Regions from separate parts of the Desulfotomaculum sp. 1211_IL3151 genome, predicted to be linked through region 1. Evidence: a T-box and tRNA genes for the amino acid it is inferred to sense, from the RefSeq annotation. Region 1 holds a T-box; the other holds one or more tRNA genes.
What was found. The T-box of region 1 lies ahead of ileS (isoleucine--tRNA ligase). A T-box ahead of a tRNA ligase gene usually reads a tRNA of that ligase, here a tRNA-Ile.

Region 1 (11,193 bases):
TTGGAGCTTTTACAAAAGGCCATTATTGATACCTATCAAAGGGGCGGCAAATTAATTATTCCTGCCTTCGCTGCTGGCCGAACCCAGGATGTTCTGTATAGCATCAATCAATTGCGTATGAAAAATGCTATCCCAGAGATGCCCATTTATATCGATAGCCCAATGGCCATCCGGGCCACGGAAATTTTCCGTAAGAATACGCAATTTTATGACCGGGAAACGAAAGAACTAATTGCCCAGGGGCACAACCCTCTGGAAATGTCTAACATTCGAACTACTTTATCCACAGAAGAATCAATACAACTTAACTTATTCAACGGCCGGGCGATCATTATTTCTGCCAGTGGCATGTGTGATGCTGGTAGAATTAAACACCACCTGCGCCATAACCTATGGCGTTCGGAATGTACAATTTTATTTGTGGGTTATCAGGCGGAGGGAACCTTGGGACGGCGTATTCTATCTGGTGAGAAAACAGTCCGTATTCATGGTGAGGAAATTGCGGTGAAGGCAGATATTCGCCGCATTGATGGTTTTTCAGCCCATGCCGACCAAGCTGCATTATTAAATTGGGTCAAACAGTTTGCCAATATAAAAAAGGTATACCTGGTGCATGGTGAGGCGAAGGCTTCGGATCAATTGATGAGCTTAATCAATGCTGCGGGCATTCGTGCCCACGTCCCCGGTTTGTTAGAGAAGGTTGATCTGGCTCCGGATATGTTAAAACAGGCCATGCCCGAAATTTTTGTTGACACCTGGAAGAGTATTAACGAAAAGATGGCAGGAATTATGCAGGGAAATCTGTCACCATCCCAGTATTCTGTGTTGCTCCGCCAATTGGCCCAATTTGAGGCACAGGTAAATGAGGTTGCCCAGGAGAATGTGGGAGAGAATATTAGCTAAGGAGCGAAGAAGCTAAATGCAGGGAATAACGGTTGCCAATAAAGATCATTGCCAGTTTATCCAGTTTGCTGCTTTTAAGCAGGACAATCGGATTGTACATGGTTTTACCACCAGAGTAGGGGGCATCAGTCAGCAGCCCTATGCTGAATTAAATATGGCCTTACATGTGGGTGACGATCCAGGGCATGTTCAGGCCAATCGCCAGATTGCCTGCCAGGCTTTGGGTATGCCACACCAAGATCTTGTTGCAGCCGTGCAGGTCCATGGTAACCGTGTACAGGTTGTTGGTCCAGAACATCGAGGCAGGGGGGCCGTAGATTATTCTACGGCTCTGCCCGATACCGACGCTTTAATTACAAATTCACCCGGTGTACCCTTATCCAGCTATTATGCCGACTGTGTACCAATCCTTTATTATGATCCGGTGAAAAAATGTGTGGGGTTGGCCCATGCTGGTTGGCGGGGTACAGTCCAGCGAATCGCCTCAGAGACGGTACGGCAAATGGAACTAGCTTTTGGTTGCAATCCCGGTGATATTTTGGTGGGAATTGGGCCTTCCATTGGCCCCTGTTGTTACCAGGTGGATGAACCCGTTCAACAAGTGGTGGTTAGCCGGTTTAAACAATGGAGGGAACTTCTTAAACCAGCAGGTATTGGACACTGGAAACTTCACCTGTGGGAGACCAATCGCCAGGCTCTCTTGGAGGCAGCAATAAAGCCGGAAAATATTACTCTGGCTGGCCTGTGTACCGTTTGCCATAATGATATGTTTTTTTCCCATCGTGCAGAAAAAGGGAAGACGGGTCGTATGGCATCATTAATTATGATTAAGTAACCGAAAGAAAGAGGGATCGATCATGCCCAAGGTACTTGTGGTGGATGATGAGCAACCCATTCGCGAATTAATTAAGTATAATTTGGAGCGGGAGGATTATCAGGTATTGCAGGCAGGCGATGGGGATACCGCTCTGGAAATGGCCAGGGCAGAAATGCCGGATATTATTTTACTGGATGTGATGCTGCCAGGTCAGGATGGTTTGTCTGTTTGCCGTACACTAAATCAGCAAGCCAACACCCGTGCGATCCCCATTATCATGCTTAGTGCCAAGGGCGAAGAACTGGATAAGGTGTTGGGCTTGGAAATGGGGGCAGACGATTATATTACCAAGCCCTTTAGCCCACGGGAACTTCTGGCTCGTATAAAGGCTCGTCTAAGGCGGCAAACTGTGGATCATCAGCTTTCCGATGAAACAGGCAGAATTATTATTGACAAGCTGGTTATTGATCAGGAACGTTTTATCGTAGCTTATAAAGGCATTAAACAAGATTTTACCCCCAAGGAATTTGAGCTATTAAGGTATCTGGCCAGAAACCCTGGCAAGGTGTTTACGCGTGATTTTCTTTTGGAGCAAATATGGGGTTATGATTTTAGTGGTGACTCGAGAACGGTTGATGTTCATATCCGTCATATTCGGCAAAAATTAGAGCAAATCCCAGAGGCACCGCAATTTATCGAGACAGTCAGGGGCGTAGGTTATCGTTTCAAGGAGGTCTAGTTTAAAGTGCTAAAGGGGATGAGGCAGCGTACTTTAGGAAGCTATGCTTGCCTTTTTTTTATCTATTTTCTTCTTGCCATACTTTTTTACATTGGCTCAGCTAACCTTCTCACCGTGCTGCTGGGCTCTTTTTGGGCCACAGTTTTTATGGCTTGGTTAACCATCCGGCGGTTAATTAGACCGGTTGAGCAAATTACTTCTGTTGCCCAGGAGATGGCGGGAGGTTTTTTAGATACAGAAATTCGGGTAGAAGGTGAAGAGGAACTGGATGACCTGGCCTGGAGCATTAACTATATGGCGCGGGAATTGAGAAAAAATTTAATTGTAATTACGGAAGAAAGGAACCGTGCCCAGGCTATTTTAAACAGTATGGCCGACGGTGTGATTGCCCTGGACAAGCATGGCCGGGTCATTCTGATCAACCCGGTGGTAGAAGAGATATTTAAAATTAAAGAGGCTAATTGGCTTGGCGATGAACTGATTAAAGTAATTCGCAACCATGAGTTAGAAGAACTTTTTATCAAAGCACTGCATGAAATGCAGCCGGTGGACCATGGTGAAGTACAAGTAATAACACCACAGCCTAAATTATTTCGCGTTCAGGTTACTCCCCTTAAGGGAAAGAATGATGAAAAAATTGGGGTAGTTGGTCTGTTAACAGACGTAACCGAAAGGCGTAAACTGGAAAGGATGAAGACTGAGTTTGTGGCCAATGTTTCCCATGAATTGAGGACTCCCCTCACATCCATTAACGGTTTTGTGGAAACCTTGCTGGATGGGGCCATTGAGGAACCAAGCGTAGCACAAAAATTTTTAGGGATTATTAGTGCCGAAGGAAAGCGCTTAGAGAATCTTATTGATGATCTTTTAAAATTATCCCATTTGGAGGATCGGAGTACCAAACTAAACAAACAACCGGTTGATTTGGTGCATGTTATTCGCAATACCATGGAGATGTTCGAGGGACGGGCCAGGGAAAAGGATATTGCGATAACAGCGGAGATACAGGATGATCTGCCCACAGTACCGGGTGATCAGGGCTTTTTAGCCCAGGTCATGATTAATCTATTGGACAACGCCATAAAATATACAATGTCTGGGGGCAAGGTGAATATTTCGGTTGTTTTTAATCAAGAAAAGGTTGAGACCTCTGTGTCTGATACCGGCATTGGTATTCCTGAAGAAAATCTACCGCGGGTATTTGAAAGATTTTATCGGGTTGATAAGGCCAGAAGTAGATCAATGGGTGGTACGGGCCTGGGTCTTTCCATCTGTAAGCATATCATAGAAGCCCATAGTGGAAGAATCTATGTAAAAAGCAATCATCAAGGCAGCACCTTTACCTTTACCTTGCCATTAAATCCAAAGAAGCATCGAAGGTTGATTTAACTTGCGCGATCTGAAAGTATAAAAATTCTAAGGATGATCGTAGATGACTTTCATGCCGCTGGTCGGCACCATCCGAACAAGGAGAATAGAAAGCGATTATCAGGCTAGAGGAACTTGGCTGCCGTCTGCGTCTACAGACTTTGCGCAAGCCAAGTTCCTCTAGTAAAATAAGAAAAAACGCCCTTATGGGTGTTTTTTTTACAAAGGAATTCCTAACGGACCTGTCGAAATCTTTAAACTGGCATATTTAGGCAGGTGATGTTATTGGCAAGGAGATTTGCTAGCAAACCTAAAGCAAGACGTCCCAGAAAAAAGCTAGCGGCGAGGATTATGTTTTTTTGCCTAGGTTTGCTCCTCCTATTTTGGTGCTTTTTAAGTTTAAAGGATGTTGTTTATAGAAATATTGCAAGGGTTGAAACACTTCAGCCGGGGCAATTGACAGAGAAAATTGCCGTCTCAGCCCTATTGATTAAGCAGGAATACCTAATAAATGCTCCTCTCAAAGGGGTTATGAAATACTCCGTTTCAGATGGCCAAAAGGTGAAAGCCGGTACTAGCTTGGGAGTATTGGAAGCCCCCAGCATGGACACCGTATCGGGACTAAAACAGTATGCAGTGACTACTCCTGCTGGTGGTATGTTCTGTAACCATATTGATGGCTTGGAAGCTATTTTAGTACCGGGACAATTAGATGTTGTTGAAATGCCGCCTTTGGATAAAATAGATAATAATATTCCTTTGAACCCAGGGGGCAATGTTGAAAAGGGTGCCCCCATAGCCAAGGTCATTGATAATCTGACGCCAATATTTATAGCCGGGGAGCTTGAGGCCGAGAATTTTAAGCAGCTTCAAGAGCTAAAGGATGCTGAAATAAAACTAGAGTGGCAAAACCAATTGGTCAGGGTAAAAATTGATAAGTTAGAGAACAAGGGAGAAAAGAAGGCCTTTGTTTTGGTCTTGAAGAATTACCCCGATGAAATCCTCCATCACCGAACAATTGACTTTCAGATTATCACAGGGGAGATTGGTGGGTTGCTGATAAAGGAAGAAGCCCTGGTAAGCAAAGATAACAAAGAAGGTTTGTATATCATTTGGAAAGGCCTGGTTCGCTGGGTGCCCGTTAAAATAATTAAGACGTTAAATGGACAAGCAGCCATAGAAGGTGCGGATATTCAACCGGGTATGTCCTATGTAGTCAATCCAAGGTTTGTCCGGGAGGGAGACAAGCTATAGAAAAGGCGGGAATGACATTGCGTATTGCTGATAACCTTTCAATAATAAAACAACAAATTTTGGACAGTGCCTTAAAGTCTGGGAGAAATCCATTAGAGGTTTCCTTGATTGCGGTAACCAAGAATGTGTCCGCGGCTAGGGCTAATGAATGTATTGCCGCAGGGATCTTTGATTTAGGGGAAAACAGAGTTCAAGAATTACAAAATAAATTGCCAGAGGTACCGGCGGCCCGCTGGCATCTAATCGGACACCTGCAAACCAATAAAGTGAAGTATATAATCGGTCGGGTAGCATTGGTACACTCCTTGGATCGCTGGACACTGGCTGAAGAGATTGACAAAAAATCTCAGGCTGCGGGCATTGTAACACCCGTACTGGTTCAGGTCAATGTGGCCGGGGAGGAAACAAAGTTTGGCTTGGAACTTCAGGAGGCACGTGATTTTGTTGCCGAGGCTGCTGGTTTATCGGGTATTGCAATTCAAGGTCTGATGACCATTGCCCCTTTTGTGACGAACCCGGAGGAGGTTCGACCCGTCTTCAGGCAATTAAAGGGACTGGCCCATGATTTGCAAGATATTTCGGGAGTAAGGATGGATCAATTGTCTATGGGTATGACCAATGATTACAAGGTAGCAATAGAAGAAGGGGCCACTCTGATAAGAATAGGAACGGCTATTTTTGGCAGTAGATATTAAAGGGGGGGATTGGATGGCGATGGGTATGTTTGATAAGTTTTTGGGGTTTATTGGTTTTGACGAAACAGAAGAACAACAGGAAGAAAAGGAAGCGGTAGATAAAAGGGAGAATTTGCAGCAGGTTAAAAAGAAAAACGCGCCGGTGGTAAGTATTCACTCAGGTCGCCAACTTAGAGTGGTTGTTTGTGAACCTGCTTCCTTTGATGAGGCACATCAGATAGCGGAAAACCTAAAAAACCGGCGGGCAGTAGTGGTAAATTTAGAAAAGGCTGGGCCAGAGCAGGCAAGGAGAATTGTTGATTTCATTAGTGGTGCAACCTTTGCCTTAAATGGTGACATGCAGAAAGTAGGGCAAAACATTTTTCTCTTTGTTCCCAGTAATGTTGATATAGCCAATGAGTTAAGAAAAGACACCAAGGAGAAAAGTATCTTTGCCTGGGCAAAATCATAAAAAGTTATAATATGACGGGGTGAACCATGTACACTTTATTATCTTTTATTGAAGTAGCTTTTTGGGTCTATGAAATGATGTTGTTAGCAAGAATTTTATTATCTTGGTTTCCGCACAGTCCACACAATCCAATTATCCGGTTTCTTTACGAAACAACGGACCCTTACTTAAATATTTTTAGGCGAGTCATCCCACCCCTTGGCATGGTGGATATATCTCCTATCGTAGCTTTTCTTGTACTAAGGATGATTCAAAGCTTTATTTTTAACATGGTAAGATAATGAGACTAGATCGTAAGGCCCTGGTGGGTCATCTAAATAGTCCCGATGAAAAAGCTGTGTTAACGAAGGTTTTAGACTCAGTGGAAACCGTGTTAAAAAATCATTCTCCTCAGTTAACACATTTTTATGACCCGTATCATACGGGTCTCATCCTTTCCATGTTGGAACGAATTCATGGGTTGGATTTTGCCACCCAGGGTGGTTACGAAATGGCAGAAAGGACCAGAACTGCCATTTTCCCTGATTATCTGGCTGGTACAGATATCGATTATGAAATTACTCTTTTAGCTGTGGAGGGTAATTTTAAAATGGTACAGGTTAATCACAGGGATTTTCTAGGGTCTTTATTGGGATTAGGCATCCGAAGGGAAATGGTAGGGGATTTAATCGTTACCCCGAAGGGTTGCCAGGTCATGGTAGCCAAGGAGATTGTTTCTTACCTAAGGACGAACCTAACCAAGGTACATAAAGTTGGAGTGGAAGTAAGAGAGATTAACGCCGGGGAGTTAGTGCTGCCTGAGTTAAAGGTGAAAGAAATCAAAACAACCGTTGCTTCCCTCCGTTTGGATGCTGTGGCCGCTGCTGGGTTTGGTACCTCCAGAAGCCGCATTGCCCGGGAAATACAGGCGGAAAGACTAAACATAAATTGGCATACTTGTTCCAATGTAGCTGCCCCGATTCAAGAGGGCGATATGCTTTCCATGCGGGGAAGAGGCAGGGTGGAAATATCCGAGATTAAAGGAAACACCAAAAGTGGCCGAATAGGTATAGTGTTAAAACGTTATTTATAACTGGGATAAAAAAGCAGCGGAGGTGTTTCAGGTGAGTTATTTAACGCCAATGGAAATTCAGGCCAAAGGGTTTGATAAAGCCATTAGGGGCTATGATACCAAACAGGTAGACGCCTGGATGCTTAAAATAAAAGACAACTATGAAAAAATATATGTAGAAAACCATGAGTTAAAGGAACAGCTTAGTCAGAGTCAAGAAAGTATTGTCCACTACCGTGATTTGGAGGATGCTTTACAACGCACCCTGGTGATGGCTCAAAAAAGTGCTGAGGATATGAAAAAAAATGCTGAACGGGAAGCCAAGATTCTGTTGGAACAAGCAGAATTCTCGGCCCGCACCATGACCCAGCAGGCCGAAGCAGAATCTGAACGCATTGTTAAGGAAGCCTCCCACAGGGCCGAAGAAATGCTAAAGTTGGCCGAAACAAGGGTTGAGGCCATTTTATTAGAATATCGTCAGTTGGAAAAACAAGCCAAGGTATTTAGGGCCAAGTTTAGAGCCCTGTTAGAAGCCCAAATGGAGCTGATGGAGGGGAAGGTTCAGGCGGTGGAGGAGGAGAGCGTGAGCTGATAATTTAGCCGCCGCCCAGCAGCCCTTTGATCTTGGGTCAGGGACGTATCATTTCCAATTATTACCTCATAAGCTGACGGCTATTAGGAGAGTGGACTGGATGCTGGACATAAAAGAGGATCAAAATGGTGTGGTAATAAAAGTGCGGGTTCAGCCCAGGGCTGCCAAAAATAGCCTGGCCGGTGAGATGGAGGGGGCTCTAAAGGTTCGCCTCACGGCACCCCCAGTGGACGGTGCCGCCAACGAAGCCTGCTGTAAGTTTTTGGGGGAAGTTTTTGGCATTGCTAAATCCAATGTAGAGATTGTCTCTGGACATACTGGCCGGAATAAGCTAGTGCGTATACGGGGGGTCAGTGAAGCAAAGGCAAGGGCTTTGCTTTGTCGTTAGCCATGGGCTATGAAGCCCAAGGCCGATGGCCGTTATTTTCAGGCTAGCTAAAAGCTAACTGCAACGACAATAAACCTCAAATGTTGACCTTCCGAACGGTTTTGGTTATAATAGTTCTGTTTATAAATATTCTCAGAACCTTTGAACGGGGTAGTAGATGGTTGGAGGCTGTACAGAGAGTTCGGTACTTGGTGGAATCCGAATCAGTGCCATCCTTTGAAGATCGCCCGGGAGGTGCCTGCTGAAACCTGAACAACGGGGAGTAGGCTTGGTCGGCTGCGCTGCCGTTATCAGTGTATCGAGTGTTCAGGTTTTTCCTGTTCATGAGGGTGGTACCGCGGGTAAAGTAGCTCGTCCCTTTAGGGGCGGGCTTTTCTATTTTCTCAATTAAATGCAAAGGTCAGGAGTGAAATATTAGGTGGATTACGGCAAAACACTAAATTTACCTCAAACAGATTTCCCCATGCGGGGCAATTTACCCCAGAGGGAACCAGAAACACAAAAGTATTGGGAAGAAATTGATGTCTACAATAAAGTACAGGAAAAGAATAAGGGCAGAAGAAAATTTATTTTGCATGATGGCCCACCCTATGCCAATGGACATATTCACCTGGGACATACCTTAAATAAAGTGTTAAAGGATATCATTGTTAAATACCGTTCCATGAGTGGTTACGATTCCCCCTATATACCAGGTTGGGATACCCATGGTCTGCCCATTGAGCAGCAAGCAATTAAGCAACTTGGATTGAATCGCCACCAGGTTAATCCGGTGGAATTTCGGGCTAAATGTAAGGATTACGCTCTAAAGTGGGTTAACACCCAAAGAGAGGAATTCCAACGCCTGGGTGTTAGGGGTAACTGGCAAAACCCTTATATAACCCTACTGCCCAAATATGAAGCTACCCAGGTTCGGGTCTTTGGTGAGATGGCCAAAAAAGGCTATATTTACAAGGGCTTAAAACCTGTTTATTGGTGTGCCAGCTGTGAAACTGCTCTGGCCGAAGCAGAAGTAGAATATGCCGATAAAACCTCTCCCTCAATTTATGTGAAATTCCCTGTGAAAGACGGGAAGGGTGTTTTACCCCAGGATGCAGCGGTGGTAATTTGGACCACCACCCCTTGGACCTTGCCGGCTAACGTGGCCATCAGTGTGCACCCGGAATTTGAGTATGTCCTGGCTGTTGTCCAGGGCCAGAAGGTTGTTGTGGCCAAAGAATTGTTGGAGTCCTTCAAGCAAGCGGTGGGTGCCGAAGAGGCTGAGGTCCTGGCTACCTATCCAGGAGAACAACTGGAGCGAGTAATTTGTCAGCACCCCTTTATTGAAGAGAGGGAATCACTGGTTATTTTAGGTGAACACGTTACCTTGGAGGCTGGCACCGGTGCGGTGCATACAGCACCGGGCCATGGTGAAGATGACTTTCTGGTTGGTAAAAAGTACAAACTGCCGGTGTTAGCTCCGGTTGACAACCGAGGAAGATTTACCGCCGAGGGCGGCAAGTTTCAGGGTCAGTTTATTATGGATGCCAACAAGAGCATCGTAGAGGAATTAAAGGAGCAGGACTCTTTAATGGGTCACGTTCATATTAAGCACCAGTACCCTCACTGCTGGCGCTGTAAGCAACCTATTTTTTTCCGGGCCACCGAGCAGTGGTTTGCATCGGTGGATGGTTTCCGTCAGGCGACACTGCAGGCCATCCGCAATGTCAAATGGGTTCCCTCTTGGGGTGAGGATCGCATTTACAACATGGTGGAGGGTCGTGGTGACTGGTGTGTTTCCCGTCAGCGGACCTGGGGGGTGCCGATCCCCATTTTCTATTGCAATGATTGTGGCAAAGAAATCATCACGGAGGAGACCATTGCCCACGTTGAAAAACTGTTCAGGGAGCATGGCTCCGACATTTGGTTTGCTAAGGAAGCCAATGAACTGGTGCCAACGGGTTTGACTTGTCCCCACTGTGGTCAGGGTAAGGATTTCCGTAAAGAGACGGACACCATGGATGTTTGGTTTGACTCTGGCTCCAGTCACCTGGCTGTATTAAATCAGCCAGAGTTATGGCCAGAACTGCAGTGGCCTGCAGACCTTTATCTGGAGGGCAGTGACCAGCACAGAGGTTGGTTTAACTCCTCTTTATCCACTTCTGTGGCTGTGACAGGAAAGCCACCCTATCGAGCGGTCTTAACCCACGGTTTTACAGTGGATGAAAAGGGACGTAAAATGTCCAAGTCCCTGGGCAATGTTGTGGACCCCTTAAAGATCTGCGGCCAGATGGGTGCGGATATCCTTCGCCTGTGGGTTTCCTCTGCCGATTACCGAACGGATTTAGCCTTGTCTCAGAATATTTTAAAGCAAATGACCGAGTCCTACCGCAAGATTAGAAATACTGCCCGCTTCCTGCTGGGTAATCTGTACGACTTTAATCCTGCCAAGGATAAGGTAGCCTATGAAAAGATGCCGGAGTTAGATCGCGTGGCCTTGATGGAACTGCACAAGTTGAATAAGCAAGTACGTAATGCCTATGAAAACTATGAGTTCCACGTTGTTTACCACGCCATCCACAATTATTGTGTGGTGGAACTCAGTGCATTCTATTTAGACATTATCAAGGACCGTCTCTATACCGCAGTTCCAGATTCCCTGGAGCGCCGGTCGGCTCAGACTGTTCTTTACGAAGCACTGGATGCTTTGGTTCGGCTGTTGACACCAATCCTGGCCTTTACCACCGAAGAGATTTATAAATATATGCCGGTGGAGGGAGAACGTCTGGCCAGTGTACAATTATTGGATATGCCAGAAGTAAATGTTGAGTACATGGACATTGAACTGGAAAAGAAATGGGATAAAATCCATGAAATTCGCAAAGAAGTATTAAAGGCCTTAGAAGTGGCCCGTCAGAACAAGGCGATTGGCAATGCTCTGGAAGCCCAAGTCGAT
Region 2 (11,193 bases), on a different contig from region 1:
TATCCTTAATCGCCTTTATCATTTGCTGCATTCTATCTTTAAATACATCAAGAGGCATAAATTTTGAAACATCTAATGCAATAAAAGAGTGTCCGATATCCACTGGTTCGGTGCTTTCATCGTAAATCCAGCCAACTTCTTTGCCTACGGCGGAGCCACTTAAAACACCGGCCATAATTTCTACCGCCAGGGCCATGGCATAACCCTTGGGACCTGCCATTGGCAGTACCGCACCAGCTAAGGCAGCTTTGGCATCCGTCGTGGGTTTACCATCCTTATCGATGGCCCAACCTTCGGGAATGTCTTTGTCCTGCTTAGCTGCCAGAATAATATTTCCCCTGGCCACGATACTAGAGGACATATCTACCACCACCGGCTGTTCTTCACCAGGGAAACCAAAGGCAATGGGGTTGGTACCAAAGTAGGATTCCCGTCCACCCCAGGGTGGAATACCAGAAGGTGTATTGGTAAAGGCCAAGCCAATCATACCGGCGGCCGCAGCCTGCTTACAGAAGTAAGCCGAAGCACCATAGTGGTTGCTGTGTTTTACTGTTACACCGCCCATGCCAGCTTCTTTCGCCAGGTTGATGGCCACTTCCATGGCTTTAACGCCAACCAATTGTCCCAGGCCGTTGTCTCCATCAAGCACAGCCACTGCCGGAGCAGTTTTATCTACTTTGATGTTGGCTTGAGGATTGATCCGGCCATTTTGGATACGGGTGGTGTAGATGGGAAGTCTGCTAATGCCGTGGGTATCTAAACCTTCCAGGCTGGTATCCACCAAAACATCTGCCACAATATCAGCATCCGCCTTGGGAACTCCCACCCCTTGTAACAGATTTGAGCAAAAGGTCAGTAATTTTTCCGAACTAAAATTCATTTGTAACCCTCCGGTTCCTAGTTTTATCTAACTACACATAATGAGCCTTGACCGCGAATAATTTTGGTGCATTCACGGGCCACCAGCTCGGAAGTGCGAACCTGTGCTTCTTCAGTAAGGCCAGCAATGTGAGGTGTAATAATAATGTTGTCCAGTTCCAGAAGTTTATTGCCAGTTGGAGGTTCCTTAGCCAAAACATCCAGAGCAGCACCGGCGATGGTTTTGGACTTAAGTGCCTCATAAAGGTCATCTTCATTGATCACGCCGCCACGTGCGGTATTGATGATATAGGATGTCTTTTTCATGGTGCCCAGGCTATCTTTATTAATTAAGTTTCTGGTTTTATCATTTAAGGGTACATGCAGGCTCACATAGTCTGATTTGGCTAATACTTCCTCCAGGGAGGTCATGCAAACACCAATGTCGGTGCAGGCCAGTTCATAGGGGGGTAAAAATGGGTCATACCCAAGTACTGTCATACCCATCGCTCTGGCTCTGGAGGCCAATCTTGCACCAATTTCACCTACACCGACAAGCCCCAGGGTCTTGCCATAGATTTCTTCCCTGGTCCAGAGTTTGCGGTTCCAGTTACCCTGCTTGACATCCTGGTTCGCCTTTTCCAGTGGACGTGAGAAGGCAAACATGGCAGAAAAGACATACTCAGCTACGGAAATAGCGTTGGCATTACGGGCAAAGACAACCGGGATGCCTTTTGCTTTGGCTGCTGCCACATTGATATTATCCAAGCCTACACCCAAACGGCCAACAACCTTTAAATTAGGGGCCTGGGTCATTAACTCTTCGGTTACCTTGGTTTGGTTCCTCACGATTAGAACATCGCAATCTTTGACGACTTCGGCTAAATTGTCACTTTTCCATAGATTTTGGTCATAGACAACTTCGCCCAATTCCCTGAGGATCTCCAGACCCTCTTCCCAGATTAGTTCGGTTACAACGGTTTTCATTTTTTCACCTCAAATTTATTATGAGAATCCCTCTGCTACTAGCAGTCAGTTTGAGTTAGAAAAGGTCTTGTACCAAAAAAGCATGAGTCTTTGGCTTTTGTGCCCTTTTCTGTAACACTTAGCTTCTTATTATTCTGGTCTTTTTCAGCAAAAATAATTATTGAATTTAGTTTCTTTCTAAGTAAAAATAATATTTGTTATGAGGAATGTTGCAAGGTATGTATTATTAGGTATGTGGTAATACCAGTCTTAAAAAGATAATACAATTATTCACTTGATTAGTCAATTATTTTTTGTCAAGAATACGACTTTGTTCGACATTGATAGTCATTTCACTACTATTTTCAAGCAAATTTGCCTTATTTTGCAATTGTTTTGCCTTGGTTGTCGAAATGTTTTCTGCTTCTGCTTTGACCTTATATTTTTTAATATATCTTGAGACATAATGTGAAATATAGTATATTTAGAACACTAGAGGTATTACCTTTATCGGTATGCCCAATTTTTTAGAGGTGAGAAATGTTTAATAATCGCATTGGACGTAGTGAAAGCCTTCGCACTGAGGTTGCCGATTATATAAGAAACCTTATAGCCACAGGACAATTAAAACCTGGGGATCGTCTGCCTACTGAAAGAGACATGGCCGAAAACTTTGGTGTAAGTCGTACTGTAATCCGGGATGCTGTAAAAACCTTGGCAGGTATCGGACTGCTGGATGTTAAGCACGGTGTTGGTATCTTTGTGGCTACCCCGGATGGCAGTGTGGTGGGACAGCACCTATCCCAACTTCTGCAGTATCATTTGGAGACGTTGGAGCATATTTATGAGGTTCGTATTCTTTTAGAGAAGGCTGCTGCCTTTTGGGCCGCCCAGCGTTGTACCCCTGAGGACTATATTAAACTAAAAAATCTATTAGAAGAAGCCCATAATGTTGATGAGGCTGATTACCCTGACCGATTTGCGGAATTAAACCGCAACTTCCACATCCTGGTGGCAGAGGCCTCTCAAAACCCAGTGGTTGCTATTATGACGGAAAATATTTTAGATATGCTTGAGCATACCACTGTCGAAACCCACCGTATTCCAGGTCGCGCCGTCCGTTCGATTGACGAACATGAGCGTGTATTAACTGCTATTATTGAACACAAAGCAGAAGAAGCCAAGAAGGTCATGGAAGAACACTTAAGCAGTGTGTTGGAGACTCACCGAAAGGAAAAGAAGGAAAAAAGGAATTAGCCGTAGGCTTCAAACCATCCTCCATCTATGTCATCCCAAGCAGCACGAGGGGACGGTTCTTTTGTGTTGTTCTATAGAACAACACAAAAGAACCGTCCCCTCGTGCTACTTGCCTGTGCCGTTAACGACATAAAAAAACAAAACCCTTACCGATTTGGTAAGGGTTTTCTGGTGGGCGATGACGGGATCGAACCGCCGACATCCTGCTTGTAAGGCAGGCGCTCTCCCAGCTGAGCTAATCGCCCATATTTATTTGGTGACCCCTACGGGATTCGAACCCGTGTTACCGCCGTGAAAGGGCGGTGTCTTAGACCACTTGACCAAGGGGCCCTCTTAACATAGAGGTGAGATGTGAGAAGTTAGAGGTGGGATTCTTTTGCGAGAGGTTTTCTCACTTCCAACCTCTCACATCCCACTTCTCAATTGGTGGGCCCACCAGGACTCGAACCTGGAACCAGCCGGTTATGAGCCGGATGCTCCACCATTGAGCTATAGGCCCTTATATTTGGCTCCCCGAGTAGGACTCGAACCTACAACCTACCGGTTAACAGCCGGTTGCTCTACCATTGAGCTATCGAGGAGCATCATCACGAAAGTTATTATACTAGAACAACTCTGTGAGGTCAACCCATATTTTATTTTTTTATTATTTTAGTCCAGATAATCCTTTAATTTCTTGCTGCGGCTAGGATGACGCAATTTACGCAATGTCTTTGCTTCAATCTGACGAATACGTTCCCGGGTAACGCCAAATTTTTGTCCCACTTCTTCCAGTGTTCTAGCACGACCGTCATCTAAACCAAAACGCAAGCGTAGTACCTTTTGCTCCCGATCGGTTAATGTCTTAAGAACTTCGTCCAGTTGTTCGCGGAGGAGTGTAAAGGAAGCTTCTTCTGCTGGTGCCCTGGCATCCGCATCCTCAATGAAGTCACCTAAATGCGAATCTTCTTCTTCACCAATGGGAGTTTCCAGTGAAACAGGTTCCTGGGCAATCTTCATAATTTCACGGACTTTATCGCCGGAAATATCCATTTCCTTAGCGATTTCCTCAGGCGATGGTTCCCTGCCCAATTCTTGGAGTAATTGTCTGGAAACCCGAATTAATTTATTGATGGTTTCTACCATGTGTACGGGTATACGAATGGTACGAGCTTGGTCTGCAATGGCCCTGGTAATGGCCTGGCGAATCCACCAAGTTGCATAGGTGCTAAATTTAAAGCCTTTACGAAAATCAAATTTTTCTACGGCTTTTATCAAACCTAAATTACCTTCTTGAATTAAATCCAGGAATAACATTCCTCTGCCCACATAACGCTTGGCAATGCTTACAACTAGACGTAAGTTAGCCTCAGCAAGACGACGTTTAGCCTCTTCATCCCCTTGCTCCATACGTTTGGCCAGTTCGATTTCTTCCTCGGGGGTGAGAAGTGGTACCCGACCAATTTCCTTTAAGTACATACGAACTGGATCGTCAATACCAATACCCTCGGGAATACTTAAATCTACTTCTACTTCTACCTCTTCCTCGGGTGTATTGTCCACTGAGTCATCTACTTCCAGAGGCTCCAAATCACTGGCTAAAGGGACAACTTCAATACCCATGGCAGAAATTTTTTCATAAATGTCATCAATTTGATCTGGCGACAATTCGGTACCCTGAAGGGTATCCATAATTTCGTTGTATGTTAGTACCCCGCGTTTTTTGCCCTTTTCAATTAATTCTTTAACTTGTTCTACTTTCATTTCGTCCCTCATGTTGCCACTCCCCTTTCGGGCCCCTCGGATTTCATGATAAGATTAATCTTGCGACTCAGCTGGATTACTCCTTCGGTATCTCCGCTTTTCTCCGCCGCTGCCAACTTTATTAATAATTCATCAAGTTTTGCTTTTTCTCTTGCTCTTTTTATGGTATTAATTAAATCAGAAAGTATTTGATCTACATTTTCCCCCGGAACTTCTTGGACCAGTAAACTGCTTACAACTCCTTGGGATATTTCATCTAATTCATCCAATAATACAGAAGTCGAGTTTTGACCCTTTTCGAGATATATATCAAATATTTTCTGGTAAACACTATTTTGAAAAAAATCTTTACCTAAGTTTTGGAGGATCGGTTCTAGAGATTCTTTATTTTCTATGGCAAATCTTAATATACCTGCTTCAGCAACTGACCTTTTATCCTTTAATGGCGGAGGCAAAAAATTCCTCACACTCGGTATATTATGACTATTTTTTGTAAAATTATCCTGAATTGTAGGTTTTTTTCTTAAGCTTTTTTTGTAATTTTTAATTTCCTCCAGCACGGTCTCCCAGTTCACCTGCAAAACTGTGGCCGTTTGCTTAACTGTTTCTTCAAATTCAATGGCACTGGCCACAGAAGCCAAATTGGGTAACACCTCCTGTAGGATTCTTTGTTTAGCGCCTGGATTTTGTATACCGTATTTTTTTGCCGCTTGTAATAACTTATATTGAACCATTGGCATGGCATGCTCAATTACACTTTGCCAGCCAGATAATCCATGGGCTTGAATATATTCATCCGGGTCCTTTGCTCCAACAATGGTAGCAATTCTAACTCGGCAGCCTAATTCCTGCAGGATATCTGCCGACCTAATTGCTGCCTTGATCCCAGCGGCATCGGAATCATAGGCTATCACAACATCGTGGGTATAACTCATAAGCAAATTTCCCTGCTCCCGGGTGAAGGCTGTTCCCAGGGATGCTACGGCATTGGTCACACCATGTTGGTAGGTGGCTACCACATCCATATAGCCCTCCATTAACGCCGCATAACCAAGCTCTCTAATACCTTTGCGGGCTATGTGCAAACCGTAGAGAAGCTGCCCTTTTTTGAAAAACTCCCCTTCTGGTGAGTTTAGGTACTTAGGAGTATCGTCTCCCATGGTTCTGCCACCGAAGCCCACAACCCGCCCCTGGCTATCCCAAATAGGAAACATTACCCGGTGGCGAAACCTATCGTAATATCCCCCGGCTTCCTTTTTATGCACCAAGCCCAAATTCGTTAGTTCTTCGCCAGAAATACCTTTAGATGTCAAGAACTTTGTTAAGGCATCCCAGCCCGGTGGTGCATAGCCCAGCTCAAAACTTTCCCTGGTGCTGCCGGTAAGGTTACGGGTCTCTATATATTTTATTGCTGCTGAGCCAACATCTTTGGTTAAAAGAAAGCGGTAAAAGTCCCTCACTAAGCCATATATTTTAAAAGCCCTGTCTTTCTTGGCTTGCTGAATATTGTCCTTTGGTGAGGCCTCTTCCGGAACATCTATTCCTATTCTAGCCCCCTGGGTTCTGACCGCCTCGGGGAAAGAAAGACCCTCCACCATCATTAAAAACTTAAAGACATTCCCCCCAACGCCGCAACCAAAGCAATGAAATATCTGCCTCTCCTGGTTTATGTTAAAGGAAGGTGTCTTTTCCTGGTGAAAGGGACATAGGGCCAGATAATTCTTGCCGCGTTTTTCTAAAGCCACATAACGGGAAATGACTTCCACAATGTCCGATCTTTGCCTAATCTCTTCAATTACAGAATCCGGAATCCGCCCAGCCATCTATTCACCCCTTTGCTACCTTTCCTTACTTTTTTGCTATGGACAGGGGTTTTTCCCGTTTTTGGAATGCGCCCGGAATCCGAACTACAGTTTAAAGATTATTCGCTGCGATTAAAAAATCTCCTGCAACACTTCGACAATTTTTCTCATGGTACAGCTTTATTATTACCAATATTTGCATTGAATATAAACATTGAGCTATTCTAAGGGAAATCCTTTGGGGATGAATATTTTTTTGTATTGGGCCACAGCATAACGATCGGTCATGCCGGCAATATAATCCACCACGACCCTGGAAATTTCCTCATGTTCTATCCTTTGACGCATATCAATAGGTAAATGATGGTAGTTTTCAATATAATAAAGATATAATGCCCTTACTAAATACCTTGCCTTATCTTCTTCCTTTTTTGCCTCAGAACCAATATATACATGTTCAAACATAAAAGTTCTTAAGTTGTTCATGGCCCCTTGAATTTCTTTGCTCATACCTATTTCTGCTTTGCCCTTGCTGAATTGTATAAGATCAAAAACCATTGTATGAATCCGTTGACTATGTCTTACTCCTAATGCACTTAAACAATCCCAAGGAATATCCTGAATGTTAATGATCCCAGCCCTTAAGGCATCATCAATATCGTGATTGATATAGGCTATGCGATCCGCTATTTTTACGATTTGCCCCTCCAGCGTGATCGGTTTATTGGGTCCGGTATGATTAAGAATGCCATCCAAAACCTCATAGGTAAGGTTTAATCCCTGATCACCCTCCAAATGCTTTACAACCCGGATACTCTGCTCATTATGCCTAAAACCTAGATCATAGAGACTGGCAAGGACATCTTCACCTGCATGACCAAAGGGAGTGTGACCCAAATCGTGGCCCAGTGCGATGGCTTCGGTTAGGTCTTCATTCAGCCCTAACGCCTTGGCACAGGTTCTGGCAATTTGGGCTACCTCCAGGGTGTGGGTCAGACGGGTACGGTAATGGTCTCCCTCAGGGATAATAAATACCTGGGTTTTTAGTTTAAGCCGCCGAAAGGCCTTGGAATGAATAATCCTATCGCGATCCCTCTGAAATTCTGTTCTTACCGGACATGGTTCTTCCATTCTTTCCCTGCCCTTTGTATTCTTACTCAGGCAAGCAAAGGGTGATAAAATTTTTGCTTCTAGTTCCTCGGTTTGTCGGCGAATTTCCATCTTTCGATCTATCCTTTTTTCCTATTCCTTAAGGAACGAGTGGCTTGGGCCACTTCTGTCACACGGCGGCCTATGATCCTGCTGCGATTAGCAGCCAACGGATCGTCCTGGGCCGGTTTTTGGGCACAGGCACCGTGATGTCCGGGGTCATTCTCATAGGCTCCATCCCCAACGATGGTCATACCGTGTACCAACATAATGTCATGCAAAGCACGCACCGTAAGTTCTTGCCCCCCAAAACGAGAAGCACCTACCGTAACTGCGGCACCCACCACATCCACCAAGGCCTTTTCCTTGCGCAGGGCCCTGGTTTTATCCCAGAAAAGTTTCATTGGTGAAGCGATGGTACCAAAATACACCGGACTACCTAGAATGATGCCATCCGCAGCTTTTATAAGTTCCAACACATCGCCCAGAGGGGTATCCCGATAGCAGGCTCCCACACAGGGGTTGGTACAGGCATCACAAAACAGTGGATCTGCCGTTAACACGCATTCCGCCAGCTGAATCAGTTTTGTTTCTGCCCCCAGTTCACTGGCTCCTGCCAGTGCTTTGTTGAGCATAAATGCAGTATTACCATCGGCACGGGGACTGCCATTTAAACCCAGTATAATCATAATAAGCCTCCTCGTTTTTAAAAAATTGAGAGGGTATCATGATGCAAATAAATATGATATATTAGATAGCCTATAAAACTCTATGCCAGATCTTTTTTGATTAGACCGTTCCTTTCGCCTTTAGCTGTTCGCTTTTGGCTTCTAATGGCTAAGGGCTAATTCAACCGTTTTTAACGGTTTATAAATCGGTCCGCTGGGTGTGAGTGTGCTTTGGATCAAGTGAATGTTTGTGACTTGCCATTGGCCGAATTTTTCCTGCTTGTGTTTGGTAATCGCTGTCACCAACCTATCCGTATCGCTGAAATCTTTCATTCTTCCGAGGGTTAGGTGGGGAGAATATTTTCGATGTTCCGCAGGGAAATTTAAATTGGCTAATTTTTTATCTAAGGAGTGCTGTAGCCCTAGCAATCTATCTTTATCTCCATGTACCCCAGTCCAGAGCACCTTGGGATTCCCTTTGCCGGGAAAGGTGCCTAATCCCTGCAATGACAGTGTAAAAGCTGAAAATTGCTGACAGCTTTGCTGTATTGCTTCACCTATATCGTTGCACTTGTTTTCCGGAGTATCGCCGAGAAATTTTAGTGTCAAATGAAAATTATCTTGACTAACCCATTTAACCCCCGTTGTATACTCCCTTAGGGATTGCTGAACCTTATTTAGCCTCTCTTTTAAAACCAGAGGTATTTCAATGGCGATAAATAATCTTAAATTTTTCATCTAGCCTACCCTTTTCTATTGAGTTATTCGACAGCAAATAAGTAAATCCTCTTTGTGATTTTCGTTTTACTAAGATTTACCCCATGTGCCTGAAGTATGCTGAGTAAAGGGGTCTAAATTTGTCAAATCATATGGTTTTCGGCCTTGACTGCACGATTAACCATTTAGCCGTTACAGTTCGAATGTGAGTGGCACGACCCCCGTGCTTCTAAATTTATTTGAAACTTTTAAATAAAATTTGATTGGAGCCTTCCTGAATATGGACCCAAAAATTCCGAAAAGGAAACTGATCTGAAAAATATGTTTCAACTTTCGTCCCATAACTGCCATTTAATACTTTTTCCGTCTCGAAAACAGGTCCTTGTGCTAGGTAACGTCGTTCCTCTTTCGAAAAGGTTTTATCCGGTAGGATTAGATGAAATATAAACATAGCAAGTATAAATAAAAATGGCAGCATACACAGGATATTCTGGATAATAGCAAAATTATTTTTGTTCTTTATTAGCGATCACTCCTCCCGGTTAAAATCGAAAATAGATAAAGGGATTGTAAGTTGAGCCAACCATATATGCCGTTGAAAAAAACATTAGTATACAATAATACACGTTTACTGCTAAATTATAAATATTGCAATGGGTTCCTTTAAGTAATACCGCCAGTTTCTTCGGCCAAGGTGAAGCAGCAATGATACAAACAATATATAAGAGGGCATAAGCTTTTAGCTTCACAACTGCTTGGTCGCCAACAAGTGTGTTGCCGCCCACGCCAAACATGCTCAGCAGAAAATTCAACACATCCGTCAGGTTGGTAAATTCAAAAAACACCCAACCTATCGCTACAAACAGCAATACGTATAGATTACGAACAGCCTTTGGCCATCGTATCATGCTTTTCTGCAAAAACAGTTTTTCTACGATGATTAAAATCCCAAAATAAAGCCCCCATAAAACAAAATTCCAGCTTGCACCATGCCAGAGCCCTGTGAGAAACCATACGATGAGCAGGTTTCGTATCATTTTCCACTTTCCGACACGGCTCCCGCCAAGAGGAATATATACGTATTCCTTAAACCAGGACCCGAGGGAGATATGCCATCTCCGCCAGAATTCTGAGACACTTTGTGAACTATATGGATACCGAAAGTTTTCCTTAAAATAAAATCCAAACATTTTTCCCAATCCGCTGGCCATGTCCGAATAGCCGCTGAAATCAAAATATATCTGCAATGCAAAGGCAATCACTCCGGCCCATGCCATGAGCACTGAAATTTCTGCACCGGGCATGGCTTTTACTTCAGACCATAGCAGGCCTATCGGATTGGCAAGAAGTACTTTTTTTGCCAATCCGCACAGGAAGCGCTGCATCCCGGCGTAAAATTCTTCGAAATTTATGCTTCTGTCTGCTAACTGTGATTCAATGTCTGCATAGGTCACAATGGGCCCGGCCACCAACTGCGGGAACATCGTAATATAAAGAGCAAAAGAAATCAGGCTTTTCTGCGGCTTTATTTTTCCCCTATACACATCCATCACGTAGGATAGGGCCTGAAAGGTGTAAAACGAAATTCCTAGGGGCAGTGCCGGTGTTCCTACATTCAAATGCCAACTGCCAATGGAAGCTATTGTACTTATGATCATGCCGAAATATTTATAATAAGCAAGACAGCCTAAATTGAACACCAGACTGATGATTAAAAAAAGAGTCCTTTTCCGGCTGCTGGCAGCATCGCTACGTAAGAGAGTGCCTAGCCAGTAATTAATCATTATGGAACCGCACATCAATAACACATAGACAGGTTCTCCCCAGGCATAGAACAACAAGCTTGCAGTAAGCAGGACCACATTCCTCAAATGCTTTGCTGCCAAATAATAAAGAATTACTGTGAGCGGCAAAAAAGCAAAGGTAAAAAACAGGCTGCTAAAAACCATATGTCCCTCACTATAATGATTGGGAAAGTTTCTTCAGCCACAGCCGGTAAAATTCCTTCTTGAAATGAACACCATCTTCGGCGA

Region 2: it has a tRNA-Ile gene. The T-box ahead of ileS (isoleucine--tRNA ligase) is inferred to sense a tRNA for this amino acid. The anticodon was not compared.

The regions. Positions count from the first base shown of each region.
Region 1 is NZ_JBAIYV010000036.1:480-11,672, reverse strand. It holds gene V6C11_RS09600 (MBL fold metallo-hydrolase) at 1-903, shown strand, start outside; gene pgeF (peptidoglycan editing factor PgeF) at 920-1,738, shown strand; gene V6C11_RS09590 (response regulator transcription factor) at 1,761-2,459, shown strand; gene pnpS (two-component system histidine kinase PnpS) at 2,466-3,848, shown strand; gene V6C11_RS09580 (HlyD family efflux transporter periplasmic adaptor subunit) at 4,107-5,081, shown strand; gene V6C11_RS09575 (YggS family pyridoxal phosphate-dependent enzyme) at 5,099-5,776, shown strand; gene V6C11_RS09570 (cell division protein SepF) at 5,790-6,227, shown strand; gene V6C11_RS09565 (YggT family protein) at 6,254-6,508, shown strand; gene V6C11_RS09560 (YlmH family RNA-binding protein) at 6,508-7,299, shown strand; gene V6C11_RS09555 (DivIVA domain-containing protein) at 7,331-7,870, shown strand; gene V6C11_RS09550 (DUF167 domain-containing protein) at 7,971-8,258, shown strand; T-box leader at 8,391-8,620, shown strand; gene ileS (isoleucine--tRNA ligase) at 8,677-11,193, shown strand, end outside.
Region 2 is NZ_JBAIYV010000024.1:33,121-44,313, forward strand. It holds gene V6C11_RS04775 (Ldh family oxidoreductase) at 1-880, opposite strand, end outside; gene V6C11_RS04780 (hydroxyacid dehydrogenase) at 904-1,845, opposite strand; gene V6C11_RS04785 (FadR/GntR family transcriptional regulator) at 2,365-3,081, shown strand; tRNA gene V6C11_RS04790 (tRNA-Val) at 3,251-3,326, opposite strand; tRNA gene V6C11_RS04795 (tRNA-Glu) at 3,336-3,411, opposite strand; tRNA gene V6C11_RS04800 (tRNA-Ile) at 3,506-3,580, opposite strand; tRNA gene V6C11_RS04805 (tRNA-Asn) at 3,588-3,662, opposite strand; gene rpoD (RNA polymerase sigma factor RpoD) at 3,733-4,836, opposite strand; gene dnaG (DNA primase) at 4,833-6,647, opposite strand; gene V6C11_RS04820 (deoxyguanosinetriphosphate triphosphohydrolase) at 6,846-7,847, opposite strand; gene V6C11_RS04825 (flavodoxin family protein) at 7,856-8,464, opposite strand; gene thpR (RNA 2',3'-cyclic phosphodiesterase) at 8,606-9,181, opposite strand; gene V6C11_RS04835 (DHHW family protein) at 9,396-9,638, opposite strand; gene V6C11_RS04840 (MBOAT family O-acyltransferase) at 9,703-11,109, opposite strand; gene V6C11_RS04845 (SGNH/GDSL hydrolase family protein) at 11,120-11,193, opposite strand, start outside.